One region of the Brevibacillus sp. YAE8 genome, then DNA from elsewhere that is predicted to be linked to it. Evidence: a T-box and tRNA genes for the amino acid it is inferred to sense, from the RefSeq annotation. Region 1 holds a T-box; the other regions hold tRNA genes.
The links. The T-box of region 1 lies ahead of AC27IT_RS03450 (valine--tRNA ligase). A T-box ahead of a tRNA ligase gene usually reads a tRNA of that ligase, here a tRNA-Val.
Positions count from the first base shown of each region.

Region 2: it has a tRNA-Val gene. The T-box ahead of AC27IT_RS03450 (valine--tRNA ligase) is inferred to sense a tRNA for this amino acid. The anticodon was not compared.
Region 3: it has a tRNA-Val gene. The T-box ahead of AC27IT_RS03450 (valine--tRNA ligase) is inferred to sense a tRNA for this amino acid. The anticodon was not compared.

Region 1 covers NZ_BAAIYG010000002.1:99,169-108,656, forward strand. Annotated here, with positions in the region: gene AC27IT_RS03430 (hypothetical protein) at 1-1,257, opposite strand, end outside; gene AC27IT_RS03435 (beta-ketoacyl-ACP synthase 3) at 1,376-2,368, opposite strand; gene murC (UDP-N-acetylmuramate--L-alanine ligase) at 2,598-3,980, opposite strand; gene AC27IT_RS03445 (bifunctional folylpolyglutamate synthase/dihydrofolate synthase) at 3,982-5,355, opposite strand; gene AC27IT_RS03450 (valine--tRNA ligase) at 5,399-8,071, opposite strand; T-box leader at 8,114-8,353, opposite strand; gene AC27IT_RS03455 (STAS domain-containing protein) at 8,387-8,737, opposite strand; gene AC27IT_RS03460 (ATP-binding protein) at 8,845-9,488, opposite strand, start outside.
Region 2 covers NZ_BAAIYG010000031.1:353-9,840, forward strand. Annotated here, with positions in the region: tRNA gene AC27IT_RS23730 (tRNA-Leu) at 40-124, opposite strand; tRNA gene AC27IT_RS23735 (tRNA-Arg) at 134-207, opposite strand; tRNA gene AC27IT_RS23740 (tRNA-His) at 232-307, opposite strand; tRNA gene AC27IT_RS23745 (tRNA-Trp) at 331-404, opposite strand; tRNA gene AC27IT_RS23750 (tRNA-Met) at 406-482, opposite strand; tRNA gene AC27IT_RS23755 (tRNA-Ser) at 507-595, opposite strand; tRNA gene AC27IT_RS23760 (tRNA-Gly) at 604-677, opposite strand; tRNA gene AC27IT_RS23765 (tRNA-Leu) at 684-765, opposite strand; tRNA gene AC27IT_RS23770 (tRNA-Pro) at 784-860, opposite strand; tRNA gene AC27IT_RS23775 (tRNA-Arg) at 877-950, opposite strand; tRNA gene AC27IT_RS23780 (tRNA-Gly) at 1,103-1,178, opposite strand; tRNA gene AC27IT_RS23785 (tRNA-Leu) at 1,203-1,289, opposite strand; tRNA gene AC27IT_RS23790 (tRNA-Lys) at 1,311-1,386, opposite strand; tRNA gene AC27IT_RS23795 (tRNA-Gln) at 1,393-1,467, opposite strand; tRNA gene AC27IT_RS23800 (tRNA-Tyr) at 1,486-1,570, opposite strand; tRNA gene AC27IT_RS23805 (tRNA-Thr) at 1,620-1,695, opposite strand; tRNA gene AC27IT_RS23810 (tRNA-Phe) at 1,713-1,788, opposite strand; tRNA gene AC27IT_RS23815 (tRNA-Asp) at 1,824-1,900, opposite strand; tRNA gene AC27IT_RS23820 (tRNA-Val) at 1,923-1,998, opposite strand; tRNA gene AC27IT_RS23825 (tRNA-Glu) at 2,083-2,156, opposite strand; tRNA gene AC27IT_RS23830 (tRNA-Thr) at 2,174-2,249, opposite strand; tRNA gene AC27IT_RS23835 (tRNA-Asn) at 2,256-2,331, opposite strand; tRNA gene AC27IT_RS23840 (tRNA-Ala) at 2,371-2,446, opposite strand; tRNA gene AC27IT_RS23845 (tRNA-Ile) at 2,501-2,577, opposite strand; gene gyrB (DNA topoisomerase (ATP-hydrolyzing) subunit B) at 2,803-4,719, opposite strand; gene remB (extracellular matrix regulator RemB) at 4,728-5,015, opposite strand; gene recF (DNA replication/repair protein RecF) at 5,025-6,143, opposite strand; gene yaaA (S4 domain-containing protein YaaA) at 6,160-6,375, opposite strand; gene dnaN (DNA polymerase III subunit beta) at 6,424-7,563, opposite strand; gene dnaA (chromosomal replication initiator protein DnaA) at 7,770-9,131, opposite strand.
Region 3 covers NZ_BAAIYG010000004.1:327,350-336,837, reverse strand. Annotated here, with positions in the region: partial or broken rRNA gene AC27IT_RS09535 (23S ribosomal RNA) at 1-383, shown strand, start outside; tRNA gene AC27IT_RS09530 (tRNA-Asn) at 438-513, shown strand; tRNA gene AC27IT_RS09525 (tRNA-Ser) at 517-609, shown strand; tRNA gene AC27IT_RS09520 (tRNA-Glu) at 614-687, shown strand; tRNA gene AC27IT_RS09515 (tRNA-Val) at 774-849, shown strand; tRNA gene AC27IT_RS09510 (tRNA-Met) at 914-990, shown strand; tRNA gene AC27IT_RS09505 (tRNA-Asp) at 1,037-1,113, shown strand; tRNA gene AC27IT_RS09500 (tRNA-Phe) at 1,158-1,233, shown strand; tRNA gene AC27IT_RS09495 (tRNA-Trp) at 1,239-1,312, shown strand; tRNA gene AC27IT_RS09490 (tRNA-His) at 1,342-1,417, shown strand; tRNA gene AC27IT_RS09485 (tRNA-Gln) at 1,444-1,518, shown strand; tRNA gene AC27IT_RS09480 (tRNA-Gly) at 1,526-1,601, shown strand; tRNA gene AC27IT_RS09475 (tRNA-Cys) at 1,622-1,695, shown strand; tRNA gene AC27IT_RS09470 (tRNA-Leu) at 1,704-1,785, shown strand; gene AC27IT_RS09465 (helix-turn-helix transcriptional regulator) at 2,413-3,240, shown strand; gene AC27IT_RS09460 (ABC transporter ATP-binding protein) at 3,399-5,144, shown strand; gene AC27IT_RS09455 (AraC family transcriptional regulator) at 6,047-6,898, shown strand; gene AC27IT_RS09450 (ABC transporter substrate-binding protein) at 6,969-7,973, shown strand; gene AC27IT_RS09445 (NAD(P)/FAD-dependent oxidoreductase) at 8,075-9,124, shown strand; gene AC27IT_RS09440 (purine/pyrimidine permease) at 9,305-9,488, shown strand, end outside.

The DNA of each region.
Region 1 (9,488 bases):
CAAATATCCGAGCACGCCCGCCTGTACTTGCCACGCGTACGATTCGGCGCTTTCCCCTTTTTTTCCGGCGCTTGCTTCCGCCATCTTGTCGCGGGCGGCCAGCGCCTGATTGATCCCGTTGACCATCCCTTCGAACAGCGGCTTCCACGCATCCTGCACCTGAATCAAGCGGCTTTCCTCCAAAAATTGGCGATGCCATTCCTTCAGGTCGGCCGTCTCCTGCGCCGAGGCAGAAAGCTGTCCCGATGTGATAATCAGGCCGGATTGGGCAGAGAGCGCCTGCGCCAGCTTCACGCCATTGTCAAAAAACTGCTGCACGTTCGGCCCTTCCGTGGCGGCAGCCGGTTTGCTCACCGGAACCGCTCCCTGGAAGGCCGGGAAGGCAAACTCCTTGACGTACACGTCCATCCCCTTGTTTTTCAAGCTGGCGGCAAAGCCCAGCACGGCATCTCGCGTAGGCGCGGCAGCGGCAAACATATACTGCTTGCTGCCATCCTTGTACAAAAGGTGCGGGATTCCCGCTTTCGCCAGCGGCTCTACCGCAGACTGTGGAGACGCGTCCGGCTGAAACACGCCTGCCTGGGCGACGAACATGCTGATCTGCGGCACTTGCAGCGAGACGTTTTGCTGCTCGCCAGAAGCGGTATTGCCGGCTGCAGTTCCTGCTCCTGCCTCGGACGAACCGGGGCCAGCCAGCGCCTCCTGGCCTCCTGCCTGCCCGCCTTTTGCCTCTTGTGCCGTCAACGTCTGCACGGTCTCGCTTAAAACTGATCCATACGATTGCGAAAATTCCTCCTGCGTGAAAACCGACAGCACCAAAAAGCCGAACAACAACCCGATCGCTACTGCTCCCCCTGTCGTCAGCACGGTCCGCCAGATGGGAGTTTTCGGCCAAAAAGCGAGGAAGCGCTTTGCGGGATTTTTGCCGGAGCTGCTGTAAGCTCCCAGAAGTTCCTCCTGCTCTTGCGTCTCTTCCAGTTCGGGCGAATCATCGAGGATCGGCCCCGGCTCTCTGCTCGTCTCCCGCTGCGCGGCCCCTCTCAGTTGCATCATGCGTTCCCAGGCGTCGTTTTCCTTTTTCGGCGGAAGCGTGCCGTGAAAAGGGATAGGTGGCCCCTGAATTTTTACCCGTGGCGTGTCGTCTTTGGGGGTACGCTTCACACTCGCTTCTTGCTTGATGGTCTCGCGCTTTTCGTCCCAAAATCTGCCGTTCATCTTGACTGTTACATGATTTTTCTTTTCTCCGTTCACGCTCATGCCCTCCCAGCTTGCAGGCTCTTTGTACTAGCTTACGTCTGGGCGGGACGGGTTATGACTGCGATCTAGCAAATCTAGCAAATTCTCTAGCACAGCGGCGAAGCTTTTTCGCCAAAGCTTACGGCTGCCAGGTCAAAAGCAGCCCGGCGTGAACGAGTCCCCCGCCGAAGCCGTAGAGTAAAATTTTGTCCCCCGCCTTTACCTTGCCTTGCTCGATGCCCAGCCCGAGCGCAAGCGGGATCGTAGCGGCCGATGTGTTGCCGTAGTAGGCCAAGCTGTACAACGTCTTCTCAAGTGGAAAGCCGCTGCGCTCGCAAATCGACTCGATCATGCGCAAATTGGCGCTGTGCGGGATGAACCAATCCACCTCATCGAGCGCAATGCCTGCGCGGCTTGCGACCTCCTGCATGCCTGTCGGCACCGTCGTAACCGCCCACTTGTACACTTCTCTGCCGTTTTGCACGATGTAGCCATTCCCCGCAAGCTCTCTGCCATCCATGCTCGTCGACAGCCCCGAGCGGTAGACGTGAATGCCGCCGTCTCCCTTCGAGCCTAAATAGGCAGCGTGAAAACCGGGAGCGTCCGGGTCGGCTTCCACCAGCACTGCACCCGCTCCATCGCCAAACAGGATGCAGGTCGTGCGGTCGGTGTAGTCGGTCACCTTGGAAAGCGTTTCGGCTGCCACCACCAGCACTTTGCGGTGCAGCCCGGAGGCGATCATCGCGTTCGCGGTGTGCAGCGCGTACGTAAACCCGGCACATGTGGCGGAAAGATCCATGGCGCCCGCCTGCGCGATGCCGAAATGAGCCTGGATTTGGCTGGCGACGCTCGGAAACGGAAAATCCGGCGTGCTCGTGGCCACGAGGATCAAGTCGACGTCTGTGAGGTTTTTGCCATAGACAGCGGCCATGTTCTCTACGGCCGCAATCGCCAAATCGCTTGTAAACTCATCTTTTGCTGCAATGCGCCGCTCGTGGATGCCCGTTCGCTGCAAAATCCATTCGTCGGACGTCTCCACCATCTTTTCCAGATCGGCATTGCGAAGCACACCGCTTGGCACGTAGGTGCCGATCGCCGTTATTCGGGAAGGAATAGCATTTGCGTTCATCATATCGAATCATCACCTCTGCTTGTTTGTGACTACATTATAACACTAGATATTAATACCTGGTACTAATTTATGCTTTTGCGCATTAGAAAACTTGGCTGCGCCAAGCCTTTGGCGCAGCCTTAGTTGCACTTATACTGGATAAGAATCTTATAAATTCTTATCTGTATGAAAAAAGACTTGGCTCCGCTTCCGAACCAAGTCTTTCTTCTTTGCAGCACTCGTGCTGCTGTTATTTTTCCAGCTTTTCTGCCAGCCAATAGGCGGACTTCCAAATGTCTCCCGCGCCCATGGTCAGCACCAGGTCGCCAGCTTGCAATTCCTTGACCAACTGCTCCTGCATCTGCTCCTTCGTCGGGATGTACTGCGCCCGCGGGTGGCTGTTGGTGCGGATTTTTTGAACCAGCACCTCAGAGCTTACCCCTTCGATTTTGGCTTCGCCAGCCGGGGAGTAAATATCCGTAACGATGACTTCGTCGGCCTGTGAAAAAGCACGGCTGAACTCATCCATCAGGAAATACGTCCGCGTGTAGCGCTGCGGCTGGAAGACAGCGATGACCCGTCGGCCGGACGCCTTGGCTCCGTTCAACGTCGCAATGATCTCTGTCGGATGGTGGGCGTAATCGTCCACCACGAGAATGTCGCGCGCCTCTCCGATGATCTGGAATCTGCGCTTCGCTCCCCGAAACGAAGTCAGTGCCTCGGCAATCTGTTCAAACGACAGCCCTGCATCCAGGCAGACGATGATCGCCGCCAGCGCATTGGCAATATTGTGCTTGCCCGGAACCGTCAGCGCGAGCGTCCCGAGCAGTTTTTCTCCATGATACACCTGGCATGTGCTGCGCCGATCTCCGCACTCGATCGACACGGCGCGAAACTCGGCCTGCGACACAAAAGCCGGATCGATCGCATACGTTACTACCGTGCCTGCGACAGACGGCATCACTTCGCGAACGTGCGAGTCATCTATGCACAAAATCGCTTTGCCGCCCGGCTTCAGATGGCTCAAAAACTGGACGTACGCCTGTTTCAAATTGTTGAAATCGCCGTCGAAATGCTCCAGATGGTCCGGCTCGATGCTGGTCACGATTTCGTACATCGGTCTGTATTCCAAAAAGGAACCGTCGCTCTCGTCCGCTTCGGCAATGACAAAATCACTCGTCCCTGCCTTGGCGTTTGTCCCTGCATTCATCAGCTCTCCGCCAATGATGAAGGTCGGGTCTACCCCGCACTCCTCCAGTACGTGCGAAATCATGGAGGTCGTGGTCGTTTTGCCGTGTGCTCCGGCAACGGCTACACCTGTTCGTTCGTTCAAGATGCGGGCGAGCATTTGGGAACGGTGCATGACCGGGATTCCCTTCGCTTCTGCTGCGACTACCTCCGGATTGTCCTTGGGGATGCTGGTAGAGTAAACAATGATGTCTGCTCCCTCCACGTGGGCAGCATTATGGCCGATATGAACGACCGCCCCTCTCGCTTCCAGCTTCTTCGCCAATTCGTTCATGGCGACGTCGGAGCCGGTTACCTTGTATCCAAGGTCGATCAAGACGCGGGCAATGGCACTCATGCCATATCCGCCGATGCCCACAAAGTGGACGTGCCTAGCCTGATCCACCCTATTCACCTGCCTCTTCTACTGTAGTGGGAAAGAATGCGCGCACTTGGGCGATGAAGTAGAGCGAACCGCAGACGACCAACCAGTCATCCGCTTTCGCCGATTGCTTCTCCCGCATCCAAGAAAGGAGAAACGCTCGCCAGTCCGGGACGGCTTCGAGGTTTTCCTCCGCCCATCCGCCTTGCAAAAACGCATCGCGCAGCGTACTTGCCGCTGCTGCACGCGGAAAGTCAAATTCCGTCACGTTCAGCGACTTGATTTTCGCCTTTACGGGCGCCAGCGCTTTTGCCATCTCGGAAAGCGGCTTATCAGCCAAGCCGGAAAACAGCAGGTGCAGCCCTGCATCGTTCGGCAAAAGCCGCTCCAGGCTATTGGCGAGTGCTTCCATTCCCTCCTGGTTGTGTGCCCCGTCCAAGATCACAAGCGGTCTTGGCGAGACGACTTCTAGACGACCAGGCCAGCGTGTTTGTTGCAAACCACGGGATATTTCTTCTTCCTCCAGCAGGAAAGAGAAATAGTTGCGCAAGACATCAATGGTCATCAACGCGACCGCTGCATTTGCCGTTTGATGAATACCGTTCATGGTCAAGCGATAGGTAGCTTCATGGCGCCGATGGATGCTGCTGTAGCGAATCCGCTGCTGCCCCAGCTCTTCTTCTACCTGTTCGGCAAAGAAATGCTCCTGCAAGCTGTACACGGTGCTTTTCGTCTCAGCAGCCCGCTCCTTGAGCACGGCGAGTATTTCCGGTCGGGTCTCGCCCGTGACGACAGGTACGCCCGGCTTGATGATGCCAGCTTTTTCGCGGGCAATCTCCTCCAAGGTATCGCCCAACACCTGTGTATGGTCCATGCCAATATTTGTGATAACGGAGACAAGCGGCAGCACGACATTCGTCGAGTCCAGCCGTCCTCCCAGCCCCGTCTCCCAGACGACGACAGCCGGTCTCGCCACTCTCGAAAAATAAAGAATGGCGATCAGCGTGATGACTTCAAACTCTGTAGGCGAGCCAAATTCCGTCTCGCGCTCGCAGCGCTCGATCAAGACCTTGACTTCATTCACCAGCCGGAGCAGATCGGCTTCCTCAATCATGCTCCCGTTGTAGCGAATGCGCTCGCGAAAATCTACCAGATAAGGCGAGGTGAACGTGCCGACACTGTAGCCGGCCTCCATCAGCATTTGCGTCAGGAACGCGCACGTCGAGCCTTTTCCATTGGTGCCTGCCACATGGATGAACGGGATTCTCCGTTCCGGATGGTCCAGTTGCTCAAGTACCCACTGCATTCTCTCAAGCCCCGGCCGCTGACCGAAGCGAAGCAGTCCATGCAGCCAGTCGAGCGCTTCTTTGTATTCAACAAATTGTGCTTCAGCATGCATACCAAAATGCTCCATTCTCAAAAATATGCGTTGGTACGGCGGATCATTCGCCCTTCAGTTCGGCAAGGCGAGCGATGACCTTATCCCGTTTTTCCATGTAGTCAGCCATTTTCGCTTTTTCTTCTTCCACGACTTTTTCCGGTGCCTTGGCCATAAAGCCGGCGTTGTTCAGCTTTTTCTCGATCCGCTCCACTTCGCCGTGCAAAGTAGCCAGTTCTTTTTCCAGTCGCTTCAGCTCTTGCTCGATGTCGATCAGGCCAGCCAGCGGCAAGAACAGCTCCGCTCCTGTCACAACCGCAGACATCGCCTTTTCCGGGATCGCCAGCTCCGCGCTGATCGTGAGCGTCTCCGGATTGCAGAAACGGGCGATGTACTCTTCGCCGCGCGCCAGACGAGCCGCAGAGGTCGCATCGCTTGGCTTAATCAACAGCTCGATTTTTTTGGACATCGGCACGTTTACTTCCGCACGAATGTTGCGCACGCTGCGGATAATTTCCATCAGCATGGTCATCTCGCTCTCCGCCTCGGTGAAAATCCATTGTTCGTTCACCGTCGGCCAAGGTGCTACGGTAATGCTCTCGCCTTGGTGCGGCAGCGCCTGCCAAATTTCCTCGGTGATGAACGGCATAAACGGATGGAGCAGCTTGAGCGTTTGGTCGAGCACCGTCACGAGCACGGATTGCGTCGTCTTTTTCGCTGCTTCGTCACTGCCGTACAGCGGCAGCTTCGCCATCTCGATGTACCAGTCGCACAGGTCATCCCAAATGAAGTTGTACAGCACGCGGCCCGCTTCGCCAAACTCAAATGCGTCGGACAGGCGCGTCACGTCAGCGATGGTCGCTTGCAGACGGGAGAGAATCCACTTGTCTGGCGTCGACAGCTCGCCGCTAAGATCAATGTCGTCGTACGTAAATCCGCTCAGGTTCATCAGGGCAAAGCGGGAGGCGTTCCAAATCTTGTTGGCGAAGTTGCGGTTCGCCTCGACTTTTTCCCAGTAAAAGCGCTGGTCGTTCCCTGGCGAGTTGCCTGTCGCCAGCGTGAAGCGCAGGGCATCCGCGCCGTATTTTTCGATCACTTCCATCGGATCGACGCCGTTTCCGAGCGACTTGGACATTTTGCGGCCTTCGGAGTCGCGGATAATGCCGTGAATCAGCACGGATTCAAACGGGCTTTTTCCGGTGAACTCAAGACCGGAGAACATCATGCGCGCTACCCAGAAGAAAATGATGTCGTAGCCGGTTACGAGGACGTTGGTCGGATAGAAATACTTCATGTCCTCGGACTCTTCCGGCCAGCCGAGCGTGGAGAACGGCCACAGACCAGAGGAGAACCAGGTATCGAGCACGTCGTTGTCCTGCTCCAGCTTGTGGCTGTGGCAGCTCGGACATTCGGTGACATCTTCGCGGGATACGACGGTCTCGCCGCACTCCTGGCAGTACCAGGCGGGAATGCGGTGGCCCCACCAGAGCTGGCGGGAAATGCACCAGTCGCGAATGTTCTCGATCCAGCGCAGGTAGTTGGTCTTGAAGCGCTCCGGAACGAATTTGACGCTGTCTTCGCTGTTGGCGTTGGCAAGCGCGAGGTCAGCCAATGGCTGCATTTTCACGAACCACTGGGTGGACAAATACGGCTCTACAACGGCGTCGCTGCGCTCGCTGTGGCCTACCTGGTGGATGTGCTCCTCGATTTTGAACATGACGCCTTGCTCTGTCAGGTCTTTGATGATTTGCTTGCGGCAGGCAAAACGGTCCAGCCCTTTGTAGATGCCTGCCTGCTCGTTCATCGTGCCAGTCTCGTCCATGACGACGATTTGCGGCAGTTGGTGGCGCAGTCCCAGCTCGAAGTCGTTCGGATCGTGCGCAGGCGTGATTTTTACCGCGCCGGAGCCGAACTCTGGATCGACGTACGTATCCGCGACAATCGGGATTTCGCGACCGACAATCGGCAAAATGACGGTTTTTCCGATCAGGTGCTTGTAGCGCTCGTCTTCCGGATGGACAGCGACAGCCGTATCGCCCAGCATCGTTTCCGGACGGGTCGTCGCCACTTCGATGTAGCCTGTGCCGTCAGCGAGCGGATAGCGCATATGGTGCAGGGCGCCTTTTACTTCCTTGTAAATGACCTCGATATCAGACAGGGCGGTACGGGCAGCCGGGTCCCAGTTGATGATGCGGTTGCCGCGGTAAATCAGCCCTTTTTCGTACAGGCGGACGAATACTTCGCGCACAGCTTTGGACAAGCCTTCATCCATCGTAAAACGCTCGCGGGAGTAGTCCAGCGCAAGACCCAGCTTTTCCCACTGCTCGCGGATGTGCGAAGCGTAAATGTGCTTCCATTCCCATACTTTTTCGATGAACTTGTCGCGGCCGAGGTCGTGACGCGAGATGCCCTCTTCGCGCAGCGTCGCTTCTACGCGGGCTTGCGTAGCGATCCCGGCGTGGTCCATCCCAGGCAAAAACAGCGTGCTGTAGCCTTGCATCCGCTTTGCGCGGGTGATGATGTCTTGCAGCGTCGTATCGAGCGCATGGCCCAAGTGCAGCTTGCCCGTCACGTTCGGAGGCGGGATCACGATAGTGAACGGACGCTTCGCCGGGTCGCGTTCCGCCTTGAAAAACTGCTTTTCGATCCAGTACGGATACCATTTGCTTTCGGCTGCCTTCGGGTCGTAGTTCTTCGGCAGCAATTGGTCGATGTCGGTTGTTGGCTGAGTTGACATGGGTAGGCTTCCTCCTCTAGGAAAAATAAAAAAACCCTTCATCCAAAGGACGAAAGGATTATTTCGCGGTACCACCTTTGTTAACATACGGCAAGAAGAGTCCAGCGTATGTTCCCTCAAACAAGATAACGGCTGCGAACCGCTTTTGGCTAGACACATCGTGTTCACCAAAAACAACTCCCGGGCGACCTTCAGTCCATCTCTCCTTAGAGAATCTTCCAGCATCTGATTCTCCTCTCTGCAAAGGGCTCCTGACCTACTCTTCCCGATCATCGTTGATTCGATATGTAATTGTGGTATCGTTGCCTTTGCTTATTATATACAATCACGCTGTTTCGCGTCAAACCCGGTTTCGCCCACTTTTCCCACCGTAATGCCCAGCGCCTCGGTAAAGCCCAGTACGCTTAAAATATCCAAAATTTCTTCGCGGACATTGACAATCTCTACCTGTTTGCCAGAAGCAAGCAGTTCTTTCGTAGTAAAATACAGACTTCCAATACCGGAAGAATCTACAAAGGATACACCTTGAAAATCGACGGTAACGGAATGATTGCGCCCTCCGTACTGCTGGAGCAATTCACCCACTCGATCTCCCACAGCCATGTCCAGCTCTCCGGCGAAAAACAGCGTAGCCTGTCCGTTCGTCTCTGTTGCTCGGTAGTCCATGCTCAAACTCCTCTCAATAGGTATCGGTGTAGCTGATTTTGTTCTCTCTCACTCATGTTACCCGCTTCACCCGACTTGCAAACATTTGGTATTTTCTCCAATGTTCATCAGCTTGTCAGCGCACACTCCAAAATCAGCTTCGTTCCAGCCGCCGTGCTGCTCAAATAAATCCGGTCACAGTATTGCAACATGACGTGAAAGCCCGCTCCCAGCGAATTGCGCGTCGAGAATCCTTGCTGCAACGTCGCCCGCGGCAAATCTTCGAGCAAAATGCCCTGGCCCTGGTCGTGGATGACCACCCGGCACAAATCTTGATCGTGGGCGATATAGAGCGTGATCGTTCCTCCGCTGCCGTGCTTGAGCGTGTTCGAAGCCGCCTCGTTGACGGCGACGAGAAAGTGCAAAAAACGTTTGGCGACAAACCCCAGCGGCTCCAGCGTGCGCTTGAACGACCTTCTGAGCAGAGCCAAATCCTCCGGCGCCTGAATGTCCATCGCGAGCGATTTGTGCCCCTCGCGCAGCAGAAAAAACAGCTCCTCGTCGCTTAGCAACAGCAGCTTGCCTGCCGTGACCACGCCGAGAATGTCTCTGTATATTTCCCACTCGCGCCGTTTTCTTCTGCGTTCTTCCGCGATGGCAGCCGTCACGTCAATCAGGGCGATCCCACAGGTGCGATCCGGCAAAATCGACGCGTACATTTCAAACACTTTTTTCCCGTCGTGACTGACAATCTGTTCCCGCAACGAGTTGC
Region 2 (9,488 bases), on a different contig from region 1:
TTTCAAGAGCTTTTTTGAAAACTCATTGAAATTATTTAGTGGTGCGGTCGGCGAGACTCGAACTCGCACGGGTCGCCCCGCCACCCCCTCAAGATGGTGTGTCTGCCAATTCCACCACGACCGCATGTAAAAACGTCTCAGGAGAGGTTCGAACTCCCGACCGTCCGCTTAGAAGGCGGATGCTCTATCCAGCTGAGCTACTGAGACATATATCGTTAGTTAAAATAAAAATGGGGCGATCGATGGGACTTGAACCCACGAGTGCCGGAGCCACAATCCGGTGCGTTAACCCCTTCGCCACGACCGCCATGAATAGTAACTATACACTTTTGGCAGGGGCAGTAGGAATCGAACCCACACCAAAGGTTTTGGAGACCTTCGTTCTACCGTTAAACTATGCCCCTATGGTAGCGGTGGAGGGGATCGAACCCCCGACCTTTCGGGTATGAACCGAACGCTCTAGCCATCTGAGCTACGCCGCCACGAACATCAGGTAGGAATGAGAATGGCGGAGGGAGAGGGATTCGAACCCCCGTGGGCTTGCACCCTAACGGTTTTCAAGACCGCCCCGTTATGACCACTTCGGTATCCCTCCGCAAAAAATGGAGCGGGTGATGGGAATCGAACCCACGCGACCAGCTTGGAAGGCTGGAGTTCTACCATTGAACTACACCCGCAAAATATGGTGCCGGTGAAGGGACTTGAACCCCCACGGTTTCCCTCACGATTTTGAGTCGCGCGCGTCTGCCATTCCGCCACACCGGCATATCAAATTGGAAAAACTGGTCGGGAAGACAGGATTCGAACCTGCGACCCCTTGGTCCCAAGCCAAGTACTCTACCAAGCTGAGCTACTTCCCGACTATATAAAGAAAAGCGTGCCCTGAGAGATTCGAACTCCCGACCTTTTGATTCGTAGTCAAACGCTCTATCCGGCTGAGCTAAGGGCACATGATAATGGAGCGGACGACGGGTCTCGCTTCTTTCTGGCGCTGCTGCGTCAAAACGCTGCCTGCAAAGCCAGATCGGAAGTGCCCGTGACACTCTTCCTTGATGTTCTTCCAGGGTAAACCCGGAACGGGTGAGAGACCCGAGAACATTGATGGAGCGGACGACGGGTCTCGAACCCGCGACCTTCGCCTTGGCAAGGCGACGCTCTACCAATTGAGCTACGTCCGCATTTTCATCCATCATAGGATGGGTTGGTGCGGTCGAGAGGACTTGAACCTCCACGGTGTTGCCACCACTAGAACCTGAATCTAGCGCGTCTGCCAATTCCGCCACGACCGCATATCTACTTGTCAAAAATACTGGTGAGCCATGAAGGACTCGAACCTTCGACCCTCTGATTAAAAGTCAGATGCTCTACCAACTGAGCTAATGGCTCTCATTATGGCTGGGGTACTAGGATTTGAACCTAGGAATGACGGAGTCAAAGTCCGTTGCCTTACCGCTTGGCTATACCCCAATAGCCATGAAGTAAAGATGGTGGGGAGAGACGGATTCGAACCGCCGAACCCGGAGGGAGCAGATTTACAGTCTGCCGTGTTTAGCCACTTCACTATCTCCCCAGCTTGTCCTTCGTAAGCACGGATTGCTCTTTGCTCGAAAGGATGAAAATGGTGCCGGCAATAGGACTTGAACCCACAACCCCCTGATTACAAGTCAGGTGCTCTACCAATTGAGCTATACCGGCATGTTCAGTTTATTTCATGGTGGCTCGGGACGGAATCGAACCGCCGACACGAGGATTTTCAGTCCTCTGCTCTACCGACTGAGCTACCGAGCCTCGTGTATGTGAGTCCACCATTACTTTTTGAATAATGGCGGAGCTGACGGGACTCGAACCCGCGACCTCCGGTGTGACAGACCGGCGTGAACTCCAACTTCACCACAGCTCCATGTTTTTGTCATTCGTGAAAATGGTGGAGGCTGACGGGATCGAACCGCCGACCCTCTGCTTGTAAGGCAGATGCTCTCCCAGCTGAGCTAAGCCTCCAAAGTACCCCACAAAGTGAAGAGATTGCGTTGTAGCAACACCGAGTACTTTGCGGGGACCCCAACAACTAGTTGGGTGTATAAGTGACCCGTAGGGGATTCGAACCCCTGTATGACAGCGTGAAAGGCTGCTGTGTTAAACCGCTTCACCAACGGGCCATGTTCGTAATCATTTCTGGTGCTCCCGACAGGAATCGAACCTGCGACCTCTTCCTTACCATGGAAACGCTCTACCGACTGAGCTACAGGAGCGTGATATGGCTCCTCGGGACGGACTCGAACCGCCGACCGATCGGTTAACAGCCGATTGCTCTACCAACTGAGCTACCGAGGAACATTAGGACATCCAGGCCAATTGCCTATAGGAGTATATTGGTGGAGCTGAACGGGATCGAACCGATGACCTCCTGCTTGCAAGGCAGGCGCTCTCCCAACTGAGCTACAGCCCCATTTTCCAAAAATGGAGAAGCGATGTCGCATCCGGCGCTATCGCCTTGTATAAGTGGTGGGCCTAGGCTGACTCGAACAGCCGACCTCACGCTTATCAGGCGTGCGCTCTAACCAACTGAGCTATAGGCCCGTATCACTTCCTGGATCTTTAATCTAGCATACATTTTAATTCATTGCAATAGAATTTTTGATTTTTTTATCGTGCGACAGTGAATTTTTTTGCAAGAAGGCAGACTCAGCTATCCAAAGCTCAGCAAAATAATAGCTTCGTTCAGCGCAAACCGCCTGTTGAAGCCATTTTCATACCGCCTGGATCGCTGAGCCTTCTTGCCATATACCGAATCTATTTCAAAGCTTAAATGTCCAAATCCCTTACAGATGCCGCGTGTTGCTCGATAAACTCCCTGCGCGGCTCTACTTCGTCGCCCATGAGCGTCTCAAACACCATGTCTGCTTCCATGGCGTCTTCCAGGTTCACTTGCAGGAGCGTGCGCATGGCAGGGTCCATTGTCGTCTCCCACAATTGGTCAGCATTCATCTCGCCCAACCCTTTGTAGCGCTGGACGCTTGGCTTCGGTGTAGCCTTGAGGGTCGCGAGTATTTCATCGCGCTGCTTGTCGTTATACGCGTAATGCAGCGTCTTGCCTTGCTTGATGCTGTAGAGCGGCGGCTGCGCGATATAAATGTACCCCGCTTCGATGAGCTGACGCATGTAACGGTAGAAGAACGTCAGCAGCAGCGTGCGAATATGCGAGCCGTCCACGTCCGCGTCCGTCATAATCACAACTTTGTGGTAGCGCGCTTTTGTAATGTCAAAATCTTCGCCTACCCCGGTGCCGAGCGCAGTAATAATCATGCGAATCTCGTTGTTGCCGAGAATTTTGTCCAAGCGCGCTTTCTCTACGTTCAGCACTTTTCCACGCAAAGGAAGAATGGCCTGGAAATGGCGATCGCGGCCGGACTTCGCAGAACCGCCCGCGGAGTCCCCCTCAACGATGAACAGTTCGGATTCCGAAGCGTCCTTCGAAGAGCAGTCCGCCAATTTACCCGGCAAAGCGCTGACTTCGAGCGCACTTTTACGGCGAGTCATTTCACGGGCTTTCCGCGCTGCTTCACGAGCACGGGAAGCCATCAGGGCTTTCTCCACCACTTTTTTCGCTACGCCCGGATTTTCCTCCATAAAGGTGCTGAAGCGATCGCCAAAGACAGATTCGGTAATGCTGCGCGCTTCCGAATTGCCGAGCTTGGTTTTCGTCTGCCCTTCAAACTGCGGCTCCTGAATCTTCACGGAAATGATCGCCGTAATCCCTTCGCGCACGTCATCGCCGGAGAGGTTCGGATCTTTTTCCTTCAGGAGATTGAATTTGCGGCTGTAGTCGTTAATGACACGGGTAAGAGCTGTCTTGAAGCCTGTTTCGTGCGTTCCGCCCTCATGCGTGTTGATGTTGTTGGCGAACGAGTAGATGTTGCTCACATAGCTGTCGTTGTACTGCAGAGCAACCTCAACGAAAAGGCCGTCTTTTTCGCCCTCGCAGTAAATGACCTCTTCGTGCAACGGTTCCCGGTTTTTATTCAAGTATTCCACGAACTGTACGATACCGCCCTCATAGTGGAACGATTCTTCCCGCTCCTGGTCCGGGCGCGTATCCTTCAGCGTAATGCGCAGCCCTTTGTTCAGGAAGGCGAGCTCGCGAATACGTTTTTGCAAAACGTCGTATTCAAAAACAGTCGTTTCCGTAAAAATCGTCGGATCTGGCTTGAAGGTGACTTTTGTTCCCGTCTCCTCTGTCTCGCCAATGACGGCAAGATCAGCATCAGGCGTTCCGACTGTAAAGCGCATATAGTGAATTTTGTTGTTTTGCTTTACTTCTACTTCCATCCATTCAGATAGCGCGTTCACTACCGAGCTACCTACCCCGTGCAGACCGCCGGAGACTTTGTATCCGCCACCGCCGAATTTTCCGCCGGCGTGCAGGACAGTCAAAACCGTCTCAACGGTTGATTTCCCGGTTTTTTCATGGATGCCGGTCGGGATTCCCCGGCCGTTATCAGTTACAGATACGGAGTTGTCCGGATGAATGACCACCAAGATGTTGTCGCAATAACCGGCAAGCGCCTCGTCGATAGCATTGTCGACAATCTCCCATACCAGGTGATGCAAACCGCGGCTGCTGGTCGAGCCGATATACATGCCGGGACGTTTCCGAACAGCTTCCAGACCTTCCAGAACCTGAATCTGACTCGCATCATAGTTTGTATCGTTCGTCGTCACTTGATCCACTACTCTGTCAACTCCTCCACTTCAGCTTGTACAAAGGGAAACTGATCCAAGCTGTCCACGAACTGAGCGCGTCGCTTTAGCGTCAGAGAAGAAATAGGTGAACAGTAAATGGCGTCCTGGGTGATTACATAAGATTTTGTTTCTTCCACGCTGTGATCGACAATCGTTTTCCGCTTTTCCTCCAGGAAAGCCTTGTTGACCTTCGAGGATTTCACGGTTTGATGGTCGAGGATGGAAATAACTTCCTTAGTGCTCACCACAGTATCTCCACCAATGTGAATAAACATCCCTGACCCCTACCTTTCTCCCGAGATTGTCCCTTCCTTCACGTAAAACCGAGAGGCTTGCTGGAGAACCTGATGCTTTAAGCCTTCCACACCTGTCGTGCTTACAAACGTCTGAACCCGATCCTGAATGGTTTCGAGCAGCAGGGTTTGCCGATGTTCATCCAACTCTGACAAGACATCATCCAACAAAAGAACGGGGTATTCCCCGACTTCTTCTTTAATCAGCTCAATTTCGGCCAATTTGATGGACAGGGCGCTCGTGCGCTGCTGCCCTTGCGAACCGTACGTCTGGACATCCATGTTGTTCACTTTGAGTGAAAAATCATCGCGGTGCGGTCCGATCAGCGTGCTTCCGCGCATAATTTCCCGGTCGCGAACCTCTTCATAGGCAGCCAGCATTTTTTCAACCGCTTGCTCTGCCGACATTTCATCCGTAACGGGCGATGAGTTCACGTAATGCAAAGAAAGCATTTCCCTGCCGCTGGTAATGCCGGTGTGGATCTCCTGCGCCCACACCTCCAGCTTGCGCAGAAACTCAAATCGCTTCCTCAACAATTTTACCGCTAAATCGGCCAGTTGGGTATTCCAAATTGCCAGCATTTCCAGCGAATGGCTTTTTTTCATCGCCAAGTCCTTCAGCAGTTGGTTCCGCTGAGCCAGCACCTTGTTGTAGTTGCTCAAATAATACAGATAGGTGGGCGAAACTTGGCCAATTTCCATGTCAATGAAACGCCTACGCTGGGCAGGCGCTCCTTTTACAATGGACAGGTCCTCCGGCGCAAACATGACTACGTTCAAAGCTCCCACGTAGGCGCTCAGCTTTTGCTGCTCCATTCCGTTGATTTTGGCCCGCTTTCCCTTGGTTGTCAACTGCAGCTCCAAACGAACAGAACCGTAGCGACGAAGAACATCGCTACGGATCGTGGCGTAATCGGCATCCCACGCAATCAGCTCCTTGTCTCGGGGCGTGCGGTGGGATTTGGCCAGAGCCAGAACGTATATCGACTCGAGTGCATTAGTTTTCCCTTGGGCGTTGTTCCCGATGAACAACTGGATCGGTCCGTCAAAATCCAAGGACAAGGATTGGTAGTTGCGATAGTTGGTTAGCGACAGGTTCTTGAGAAACAAGAATCACGCTCTCCTCTCAGCGGCGTACCACTTGAAAGCGGCCATGGCCTTCAATCGCCACTTCATCGCCAGGATATAGCTTGCGGCCGCGCCGGTTGTCCAACTCGCCATTGATCTTGATCGGCACTTCTGCCAAAAACGCTTTAGCCATGCCGCCTGTGTCAATGACGTCAGCCAGCTTCAAAAATTGGCCGAGCGCAATGTATTCGGTGTTGATGGAAACCTCACGCATGGTTTGGCTCCTTTCTTTTACGAAAAAGAACTTTTTTACGAAAAAGACCTAGTAAGTACGGACTGGCAGGATCAAATGCAGCATCCAGTCGTGGTCTGTCGGACGAATCACGAACGGACTCATCGGGCCGGTAAAGCTGGCTTTGATCTCGGCGCTGTCGATCGCACGCAAGGCGTCAATCATGTACTTCGCGTTGAAGGAAATCTTCAGCTCTTCACCGTTCGTGGCTTTTGGCGTCAAAATGTCCGTAACTTTACCGATTTCCGGTGCGTTGGAAGTGATCTCCACGCTGCCGTCCGGCAATGTAACCAGCTTGACCACGTTCGATTTGCCTTCGCGGCTGAGCAAGGAAGCGCGCTCAATTGATTGCAAAAATTCCTTGGTGCTGACGGTAATCTCGGTTTTGCTGCCTTGCGGGATGATTCTGGTCGTGTCCGGGTAAGTTCCTTCCAGCAGACGGGAATAGAACAAAATGTGCTTGGACTTCACCAAAATCTGATTGTCGGCTACGACGATGTCAGCCGGGTTTTGGTCGTCATCGAGAATTTTCACCAGTTCGTTGCAGCTTTTTCCTGGCACGACTACGTTGTGGAAGGACAAGTCTTCCGGGCATTCTACCATCGCAGTACGGCTGGCCAGACGGTGACTGTCAGTAGCGACAAAGCGCAGCTTGCCTTGTTCCAGGGACCACATGAGTCCAGTCAAGATCGGACGCATTTCGGAAGTAGAGACGCCAAAAACGGTTTGCCGGATCATGGCTTTCAGCAAGTCACAGGGAACGCTGAAAACTTTGTCTTCTTCCAGATGCGGCAGTTGAGGATACTCGCTGGCATCCATTCCGTTAATGGTGAATTCGGCTTGTCCCGAACGGATTTGCGTAACGAGACGGTCGTCTACCTGAATGTGAATCTCGTTGCTTGGCAGCTTGCGCACGATTTCGCTGAAAATGCGCGCTGTCAAAACAATGCTCCCATGCTGATGGATCGTTACTCCCCATTCTCCCGCTTCTTCCAAAGGAATCTGCACCTCGATGGATACATCCGAATCGCTTGCAGTCAGAGTAAGTCCCTCATCATCCGTCTTTATCTTAATCCCAGTCAAAATCGGAATGGTGGTTCTGCTGGAAACCGCTTTGCTGACATGTGACACGGCGTTAGACAGCTTGTCTCGCTGAACGGTAATATGCATCAACGTGATCCTCCCTCTATCTGCGCCATTTTTTAAGTGGCTATGCATAATGGCTGCGTCTTTATCATATCTTATTAGGATAAATCTTTTTAAACAGAAGTAGTAATAGGGCCTGTGGATTTGTGGATATGTGGATTGATAACGTAAAAGATAGCCTATACACATGTGGGTAAGTTGTGTATAGGCTTTTTGCGTTATGCACAGGTTTAATGGTTTGCTTTTAACTTTTCAATGAGCGACTGAATCGTAGTCTGCATCTGCGGGTCGCTTGCCAGCGCCCGAGAGATTTTTTCGTGTGCGTGAATGACGGTCGTATGGTCGCGTCCGCCAAATTCGTCCCCGATTTTCGGCAAAGAGGCATCTGTCAGCTCGCGAGACAAATACATGGCAATTTGCCGCGGAAAAGCGACGGTTTTGGTTCGCTTTTTCGCCTTGAAGTCTTCCAGCTTGAGGCTAAAGGCTTCTCCGACTGCGCGCTGGATGTCCATGATCGTAATGACGCGAGGGCGAGAAGACGGAATGATGTCTTTCAGCGCTTCAGCGGCCAACTGCGTATCAATGTCGCGATTAATCAGCGAAGAGTAAGCCACGACGCGGATCAGGGCGCCTTCCAGCTCGCGGATGTTGCTGTCGATCTGGTTCGCGATGTACGCCATTACCTCATTCGGGATGTCGAGATTCTCAGCTTTTGCCTTTTTGCGCAAAATGGCAATCCGCGTTTCCAAATCTGGCGGCTGAATGTCGGTAATGAGTCCCCATTCAAAGCGGGAGCGCAGACGATCCTCCAGAGTCGGAATCTCCTTGGGAGGCCGGTCAGAGGAGATAATGATCTGCTTGCTTTCTTCGTGCAGGGCATTAAACGTATGGAAAAACTCTTCCTGCGTCGATTCCTTGCCTGCCAAAAACTGAATATCATCAATTAAAAGAACGTCTACACTCCGGTACTTATTGCGGAATTCAACGGCCTTGTTGTCGCGAATAGAGTTGATGAATTCATTGGTGAACTTCTCTGACGACAAATAGACCACTTTCGCCGATGGATTGTGTTGAATGACATAATGGCCAATTGCGTGCATCAAGTGGGTTTTGCCAAGTCCGACTCCTCCGTAAATGAAGAGAGGATTGTAAGCTTTAGCAGGAGCTTCAGCGACCGCAAGCGAAGCGGCGTGAGCGAATCGGTTCCCGGCACCGATGACGAAGGTGTCAAAGGTGTACTTGGGATTTAAAATGCTGGGTGGCTGGTCATCCGCTGCTGAGGGCGGAGCGCTCATTTTCACCCGCGGGGCTGGTTGTTCTTCGGCAAATGCGGCGTCCTGATTTTGCAGGGCGACGAATTTTACCTTCATATTGATACCTGTCACTTCATATAGTGTATCGGTAATCAGTTGAGCGTACCTGGTTTCAAGCCAATCCCTCGCAAAGTCGTTGGGCGCGACGACGATCAGTGCATCCTCTTCCAAGGTTGTTGCTCTCGTCGCTTTGAGCCAGGTATCAAAACTTGGTTTGCTTAGCGATTTTTCTATCTTGGCGAGAACTTTGCGCCATAGTTCGCTAATCGCTGCATCCAACCAGAATCCCTCCTTTTGGGCCGTCCGAAAAATAAAATCACCGATAAGAAACAAACGATAGCAATTGCAAAAAACCTCATATGTGTGACCCAATTGTCAACACGGTCGTTTACAGCGACTGTGGATAAAAAAAGTCGAAAAATAGGGATTCCGCTCGTAGAAGAGAAAAAAAGCAGACGGTTATCCGCATCCCTGTGAGTAACGACATACACATAGGAAGGAATCTGTCCACAAACTTATCCACACCCTGTGGAAAAACCGATTAGCCTATCGGAGTTATTCACGCTTCAAAACAAAAACATAATAACAGATATAAGGCATGGCATCAATGGTTTTTTCATACTTATCCACAAACAC
Region 3 (9,488 bases), on a different contig from region 1:
ATCCTGGGGCTGAAGTAGGTCCCAAGGGTTGGGCTGTTCGCCCATTAAAGCGGTACGCGAGCTGGGTTCAGAACGTCGTGAGACAGTTCGGTCCCTATCTGTCGCGGGCGCAGGAAGTTTGAGGAGAGCTGTCCTTAGTACGAGAGGACCGGGATGGACGCACCTCTGGTGCACCAGTTGTCACGCCAGTGGCATAGCTGGGTAGCTATGTGCGGACGGGATAAGCGCTGAAAGCATCTAAGCGTGAAGCCCCCTCCAAGATGAGACTTCCCACAGCGTTAAGCTGGTAAGACCCCTCATAGACGATGAGGTTGATAGGTTCGGTGTGGAAGCGCGGCAACGCGTGGAGCTGACGAATACTAATCGGTCGAGGACTTATCCACACATTTCTTAGCAAACATGCGTATTCAGTTTTGAAGGAATAAGACCTTCAACGTTCCTCGGTAGCTCAGTTGGTAGAGCAATCGGCTGTTAACCGATCGGTCGGCGGTTCGAGTCCGTCCCGAGGAGCCATATGGATGGATGTCCGAGCGGCCGAAGGAGCACGATTGGAAATCGTGTAGGCGGGGTTGACCCGTCTCGTGGGTTCAAATCCCACTCCATCCGCCATCTTGGCCCGTTGGTGAAGCGGTTTAACACAGCAGCCTTTCACGCTGTCATACAGGGGTTCGAATCCCCTACGGGTCACCTAAAAAACGTCCACAAAGCAAAAAGAGTGCCACTCTGGTAGCACCCTATCCTTTGTGGGGCCCCAACAAGAGTTGGGGAACAGTGGAGGCTTAGCTCAGCTGGGAGAGCATCTGCCTTACAAGCAGAGGGTCGGCGGTTCGATCCCGTCAGCCTCCACCACTTATCATAATGGATGGTCAGCGAAAAGCACGTGGCAACGCTGATAATTGATCGTCCGAATCGTCGCGGGATGGAGCAGCTCGGTAGCTCGTCGGGCTCATAACCCGAAGGTCGCAGGTTCAAATCCTGCTCCCGCAACCAAATTTTCTTTCTTGCAAAGGGAGTACCTGTAGGTGCAACCAAACATGGAGCTGTGGTGAAGTTGGAGTTCACGCCGGTCTGTCACACCGGAGGTCGCGGGTTCGAGTCCCGTCAGCTCCGCCATTTTTCACAAACAACAAATGGCACGCTAAGCAAAAGATACATACGGCTCGGTAGCTCAGTCGGTAGAGCAGAGGACTGAAAATCCTCGTGTCGGCGGTTCGATTCCGTCCCGAGCCACCATGTGTAGGGGCATAGTTTAACGGTAGAACGAAGGTCTCCAAAACCTTTGGTGTGGGTTCGATTCCTACTGCCCCTGCCATTTTCCAAAAGGCATAGTTAGTTAATATGGCGGTCGTGGCGAAGGGGTTAACGCACCGGATTGTGGCTCCGGCACTCGTGGGTTCAAGTCCCATCGATCGCCCCATAATTTCAAAGTTGGGGATTACTTATTGGGGTATAGCCAAGCGGTAAGGCAACGGACTTTGACTCCGTCATTCCTAGGTTCGAATCCTAGTACCCCAGCCATTTATACGCGGACGTAGCTCAATTGGTAGAGCGTCGCCTTGCCAAGGCGAAGGTCGCGGGTTCGAGACCCGTCGTCCGCTCCATTCAAACCTTTTTTATACATGGAGGCATAGCCAAGGGGTAAGGCACGGGTCTGCAAAACCCTTATCCCCGGTTCAAATCCGGGTGCCTCCTCCAATTTAATTGCCGGTGTGGCGGAATGGCAGACGCGCGCGACTCAAAATCGTGAGGGAAACCGTGGGGGTTCAAGTCCCTTCACCGGCACCATTTCTGAAATCAAGCTCTAAGGATGTTCATCCTTAGGGTTATTTTATTTGTTACGATCAACATGAAAAGCAGTATGTATCGCTCCATCTCCTGAAACCGATCAGCAAGCAAGCGAACCGGATGCAACAGGTGACTGATTCGTTACACGCAAGAAATGAAGAAATCAGTCCTGCAAGCAGCCAGAAGAGCAAGCTGTAGAGTTCGACAGTTTGGCCAAGTTGATTGGTTGAAAATGAGAATCATTATCTATTATGATAAACGAGAACCGAAATTTTCACAAGAGGTAAATTGCAGATTTTGTGAGTAAAAATGTGTTCCAATGCCAGGTGCTACGCCGAGCGGAGTAACAGCGCGAGCCGCTGGCAACAACACCTGAACAGAAGAACCAGCGAGAGAAGAACCAAGCGAGGCTGGCGCTTGCCTGCCGATAGGAGAAGCGTGTGCGTGACCAAAGCTAGCCAAGCGTGAAGCATAGCCAAGCGTGAAGCATAGCCAAGCGTGAAGCATATCCATGCATGAAGCATATCCATGTGCTGGGTGGTTGCAGAGCTTTTCCTGGATGCGGTAGCGACCATGCCGCGCTTACATCCAACGGTTCTTTTGAGTAAAAAGCAAGGCGGGGTGCAAATGGAGAGAGCAAAGGTTGGTCTGTTGATCGACTATTACGCCAGGGGAGCCATTACACTCACCAGTGTATCCCTCGAAGAACGACAGCCGGGAATGAAATATTTTGGGGGACGAACCGGGCTGCATTCGGCATTTATTTTCCCTCTATCCGGGAGAGCCAAAATGTGGTTTGACGGCACGGGATACGATATGGAGCCGGGGATGGTCGTACACGCTGGCCCTGACATGGCGTTTGATCGCAAGGTGATCGGCGAGGAAAAGTGGGTCTACATTCTCGTGCTCTATCAGGTGAAGCACTGGGAGCTGGCTGATGCATGCGATTACGCCGGGCAGCATTACGGCTTGCACCTTGTCGAGCAGAGCGCCCGGCTGCAGGAGAAGCTGAGGCAGCTTGAGCGGTACTGGAACAGCCCCGGCGACTTGTACAAGCTGCGCGTAAAAGAGCTGTGGTACGGCATCTTGAACGAGCTGTTTTCGCTCGTGCTGTATCGCGCGCAAGACGAGGGGCGGCTATTGCTGGAGCGGCTGCTCGATTATATTCATAATCATTACATGGAAAACTTGAGCATGAATCGGCTTGCGGAAATGCACCAGATCAATGTCAACCGGCTCGCTTACCTGTTTCAGAAGCATTTGAAAATTAGTCCGGGTGAATATTTGAACAGATACAGACTTAACCAGGCGAAAAACTTGTTGAATATCGTGCACAGCCAATTGAGCATCAAGGAGGTGGCGCAAAGGACAGGCTTTTCCGATCCGTTGTATTTCAGCAAGCGCTTCAAAAAATACACCGGCCTGTCCCCGAGCGAGTTTCAACGGGATTCATGAATAATCCATATCGATTCATGAATGTGCCATTCTCTTTCACAAGGCACATTGCTATACTTATTGATGAAATTGATAATCATTATTGCAGTTGCGTTGACAAAAGCTTGCCGGGTAAGTACTGACAGGGAGCGAACCCAACGCCAAAAGGGGGCCATTGATTGATTCGACGCTTTTTCTCCTATTACCGCCCGTATAAATGGTTGTTTGTGCTTGATTTTGGCTGCGCAATCATTGCCGGTTTGCTGGAGCTGGCGTTTCCGGTAGCGGTAAATGCTTTTATCGACGATTTGCTGCCGGGCGGGAAGTGGGGCATGATTTTGTGGGCTTCGCTTGGACTGCTCGCTTTGTATGCCTTGAACACATTGCTTATGTACATCGTCAACTACTGGGGGCATATGCTGGGCATCAACATCGAGACGGATATGCGGCGCAAGCTGTTTTCGCATATTCAGAAGCTGTCGTTCCGATTTTTTGACAATACGAAGACCGGGCATTTGATTGGTCGCTTGACAAACGACATGAACATGATTGGCGAAATGGCGCATCACGGACCGGAGGATTTGTTTATCGCGATCATGACGCTTGTAGGCTCGTTTGCGCTCATGCTGTCCATCAACTGGCAGCTTGCGGTTATCACCTTCATCGTTGTGCCGGCCATCATCTGGGTCGTCGTGTACTTCAACAAAAAAATGACCCAGGCGATCCACCAACTGTTTCGCGATGTGGGCGACTTCAACGCTCGCATTGAAGACAGCGTGGGTGGCATCCGTGTCGTCAAGGCGTTTGCCAACGAGAAGCACGAGGAAGCACAATTTGCTGTCAACAACGGGCGCTTTCGCCTGACCAAGCTCAGCTCCTACAAGCTGATTGCCAAAAACGGTTCGATCAGCTACATGATGATGCGGTTTGTCACTTTGTTTGTCATGGTGTGCGGAACCTGGTTTGTCATTCGCGAGCAGCTTACGTACGGAGAGTTTGTCGGCTTTTTGCTGCTGACGAACGTGTTTTTCCGTCCGATTGAGAAGATCAACGCCATTGTGGAAAGTTATCCGCAAGGCTTCGCAGGCTTCAAGCGCTATACCGAATTGCTGGACACAGAGCCGGATGTGGCGGATGCTCCGGACGCGGTGGAAATGAAGCCGTTTCAGCGAGAGATTCGCTTCGACCAGGTCTCCTTCAGCTATGACGGAGAGAAAAAAGTGCTCGATCAGGTCGATCTGGTCATCCGCAAAGGAGAAACGATCGCGTTCGTCGGTCCGTCCGGTGCGGGCAAAACGACGCTCTGCAGCTTGCTGCCGCGGTTTTACGAGGTCGAGAGCGGTTCGATCAGCATTGACGGGGTGGACATCCGCCAGGTGACACAAGATTCGTTGCGCCGACAGATCGGGATTGTGCAGCAGGATGTGTTCCTGTTCGCGGGCACGATTCGCGAAAATATTTTGTATGGAAAACTGGAGGCGAGCGAGGAGGAAATCTGGGAAGCGGCACGGCGAGCGCGACTCGATGACTTTATTCGCGCGCAGGAGCTAGGCATGGAGACGGTGATCGGGGAGCGCGGCGTGAAGCTGTCCGGCGGTCAAAAGCAGCGGCTGGCGATTGCCCGCATGTTCCTGAAAAATCCGCCGATCCTGATTCTCGATGAAGCGACCTCGGCGCTGGATACGGAGACAGAGCTGGCGATTCAGCAATCGTTGGCAGAGCTGTCCAAAGGCCGGACGACGCTGGTGATCGCGCACAGGCTGGCGACGATCAAGGATGCAGACCGAATCGTCGTGGTGACGGGGGAGGGCATCGTCGAGCAGGGGCATCATCGCGAGCTGGTCGACGCAGGCGGTGTGTACAGCCGCTTGTATCAGGCGCAGTTTGGCGTCTCGCAAGGCTTGGAGGGTGTCAGCAAGCTGTAAACCAACGAAAGACCCTGCTGATTCAGCAAGGGTCTTTTGTTGGTTATGATGTAGTATTCGGCTTTAATGATCGCCTGACCATCAAGCCAATGTAAAAAGACAAACACGATAAAAGGGTGCCGTATAGTATGTAATCTATCCCAAAAATGTAATAAGGAAATTCTTCGCTTAGAAGTAAAAATGGGTCTGTTGGAGATAATATATTCGCAAAACAGACAGGTAAAAGTTTTTCCAAAAGGAAGGAAGTAACTACAGTGGCAATAGCAACAGTATGAATGTTTCGCTTATGAAAAAAATGTGCTCTCCAACTAATCAGCAAAAAAGGAACGCAATTGACAAGGGTACCTAGAAATAGTCCAGATCCGTTTTTATTTCGATCCGGCGGTAAATCAGTGGCGAATGTAAAACTGTATACGCCGATTAGAAATACAATAGCGTATAAAGAAACGTATACCATCCCTATTTCCACTATGGTTCTTAACCATCCAGATTTTGTTTTCGTCACGAAAGTTTCCCCTCTCTCAAAGGAAAAATAAAGGCCTACAATATGATTTTGCAGACCTTTATTTTTAAATGTAATCATTTGTTGAGAGTTTCCTTCTTCCAGTACAAACCAAATGCTGGTTGATCTTCAGTTTGCACTTCTACAGCAAAAACTTTATCATTTTTCACTATCTTTTTTTAGTCTTTTCCTTACTACTCTGTTTTGCCCGTACTATATCCGACAACCAGACGTCAGAAAAGTGAGGACAAAGAATTAAGAAGAGAAGAAAACAATAAGATTGATTCTCAATATCAATACAAGTATGATTAAGGTATGTGACTTTATCACAATTCGCCCCGACGGACTAGAGCAGATGAGCACATGAAGTAACGGCGCTTGATGGCAGGAGGTGTGTGAAATGAAGATGGACATCAACAAACTTGCCGAACATTTTGCGCGTACCTCTTTTCGAGTGGAGCAAGTCTGTCGCTATGTGCGCGATCCGGGCATGAGTTGCGATGACTATACGGAAGCATTCCCAGGCTTTGTTTTTCCCTTGAGAGGAAAGGCCGAGTTTGATTTCAGCGGAACGTCCTATGCGCTGTCGCCGGGACATGTCGTGCATGGCGGTGCCCGTATGCCATTGAATCGGCGGGTTACGGGCAACAGTAAGTGGGAGTATTTGCTTGTTTTATACCGGGTTTGCGCGCCCGAGCCGTCCGGATTTTCTCTGAGCAAAGCGCATTTTCAGCTCACTCCGGGACAAAGCCCGCGCCTGATGGAGCTGCTTGAGCTTCTCTGGCGCTCCTCAAGGGAACCAGGCGGGATTTCTGCCTTTCAGACAGAAACGTTGTTTCGCTGCGTTCTGGAGGAACTGTTCGTTTGTGTACGCAACCAGAGCAGCGATGGGGAGCAGGCACTGTTCGAGCAAGTATCCAGCTACATACATGAGCATTACATGGATGGGCTTAGTGTACGCGCGTTGGCGGAGCAAAACGACATCAACGAAAATCGCTTGTTCTACGTCTTCAAAAAATACGCGGGCATGGGCCCGGGCAAGTATTTGATGGCTTATCGGCTGAATCGGGCGAAGGAATGCCTGTTGGCGAACGACGCGCCGATCGGCGAGGTGGCGAAAAGCGTCGGCTATGCAGACGCCTTGTATTTCAGCCGCATTTTTAAAAAGCAGGTAGGGTTGTCTCCGGCCGAATTTCGCGGACGATTCAGGAAAAATCCATATGGAATTCAGGATGGCTCCATTCCTCTCTAAAATGCGTTTTGCTAAACTGACCGTAGCTTAGTTGGTCAAGCAAAACTCAAGTTACATCGGAGGAGTCAGAATGAAAACACTCATGAGACTATTCGTCACCCTTGCGCTTTTGGCGGGGATTTTAGCGGGTTGTGCCGGAACGCCGGAGACTAACCATAGTTCCGCAGCAAACAGTGCAGCGCCAGCCAAAGAGGAAAGCGCCGCTCCCGAAAAAGCCGATCAGGAAACGGGAAAATGGCCGAGAACGTATGTAGATGCTCTTGGACGCGAGATTGTACTGGAAAAGAAACCGGAGAAAGTAGCGCTCTTATTTTTCCGCAATTTTGAGCATTTGTTTTTGTTGGACGAAGCCCCGGTAGCGGCGACAGACCTGGATGTTTTGCAGGAGTGGGAATCGCTCGCTCCGTACAAGGACAAACAGATCGTCGACATCGGCTCCATGACGAGCCCGAACCTGGAAAAGCTGCTGGAAGTCGGCCCTGACCTCATCATCATGGTTTCGGGGCGGTATGGAAGCTACGGCGACAAGCTGGAGAAAATCGCTCCGGTCGTAACGGTGGACAGCAATGAAAACAACTGGCAAGGCGCGCTGCGCGAGTACGGAAAAATTTTCGGCAAAGAGCAAAAGGCCGAGGATGAAATCAAGCGGATCGAAACGCTGATTGCCGATTCCAAAGAACAGTTGAAAGCGTTCAGCGACAAAACGTTTGGCGTGATTATGCTGGGTGACAAGCAGTTCTGGGGCTTTACCACGCAGTTTATTTTCAGCAAGGAAAGCGGCCTTGGGTTGAACCCGCCGAGCATATACGTAGATATGTCGACCAAAGGGGAGCAGATTTCCCTGGAAGGACTGGCGGCGATGAACCCGGACTACATATTTGTCGCTGATATCGGCGGCTCGTTCAAAAAGCTGCAAGGCTACCTGAAAAACCTGGAGAGCGATTCTGCCTGGAACTCGCTTCAAGCGATCAAGAACGGGCATATGTACGCACTGGACAGCTCGATTGCCGCGGGCGGACCGTTGGGAATTGAGCTTGGGGTGAAAACGATCGTGAAAAATATTTTGGCCAAATAAAATGCGTCGCTGATCGAGCAGCCGCCTCTGTGCAAGCATTGTGCAGGGGCCCTGTTGCTGCGTGCGCCCATTATGGATGGGAGTAAAGGGGAGATACACGGATGACGAACGAAGAATTGTATGACGTCACGATTATAGGCGGAGGGCCTGCTGGGCTGTTCGCATCATTTTACAGCGGTTTGCGAGAAATGAAGACGAAGCTGATCGAATATCAGCCAAGGCTGGGCGGGAAAGTCCACGTCTATCCCGAAAAAATGATTTGGGACGTCGGCGGCCTGACGCCAACACTGGGCGAAAAGCTGATTGAGCAGCTCGTTCAGCAAGGATTGACCTTCGATCCAACCGTCGTTTTGGGCCAAAAAGTGGAGCGGATCGAGCGGGACGAAACAGGCGTGTTCGTTTTGCACACTTCGACAGGCGAGAAGCATTATAGCAAAACCGTCATTTTGGCCATTGGCGGAGGGATTTTGGAGCCGCAACGAATTGACTTGGAAGGCGCGGAAAAGTTCGAAGTATCCAATCTCAGTTATACCGTCAAGTCGCTGCGGCGCTTCAAGGACAAAACCGTCATCATCTCGGGCGGTGGAAACTCGGCGGTCGATTGGGCCAATGAGCTGGAGCCGATTGCCAAAAAAGTGTATTTGACGTATCGGAAAGAAGCGCTGTCCGGGCACGAAGCACAAGTAACGCAACTGTTGAAAAGCTCCGCCACATGCTTTTTCAACACGACGATCACGAAGCTGATTGCCGCTTCCAACCAGGAGAAGATTGAGCGGGTCGAGCTGACCAACCATGTGACGGGCGAGGTGCAGGAGCTGGCGATTGACGAAGTGATTATCAATCACGGCTACGAACGCGACAGATCGCTTCTGGAGAACAGCCAGGTGAAGCTGGAAATGGCGAACGAATACTTCCTGGCCGGCAAGACAAACGGCGCTACATCCGAGCCGGGGATTTTTGCGGCGGGAGATATTATCTCGTATGAAGGAAAAGTGCATCTGATTGCTGGAGCTTTTCACGACGCAGCAAATGCCGTCAACCAAGCCAAGCTGTACATTCAGCCGGAAGCGCATGCCAGCGGAATGGTTTCGTCCCACAATGAAATTTTCCAAAGCCGAAACCGCGAGCTGATTAAGCAAATGATAAAATAGTATTTGCAGGAAACGGAAGCCGCATGGGCGGCCAAAGCATAAGGGGTAAGAAATTTCTCGCAGAGAGTTTCTTGCCCCTTTGCATGTTTGCCGAAAAACCGGATGATGATATTCTTAACTGGAGACATTTAGTTGCATAGCTCATGATTGATTGGCGGCAAGAAAACGAGGTGGATTGTTTTGAAGTACGGATTGTATGACAGACCTCCAGTGGGCACGAGCATTCTCTCGGCCTTGCAATGGATGATCGTAGCTGTCTCCAGCAGTGTTGCCGTTCCGTTGATGATCGGGGACGTGTATGGGTTACAGGCAGACGAGATGAGCCATTTGATGCAGCAGACGATGTTTTTCATCGGGCTGGCTT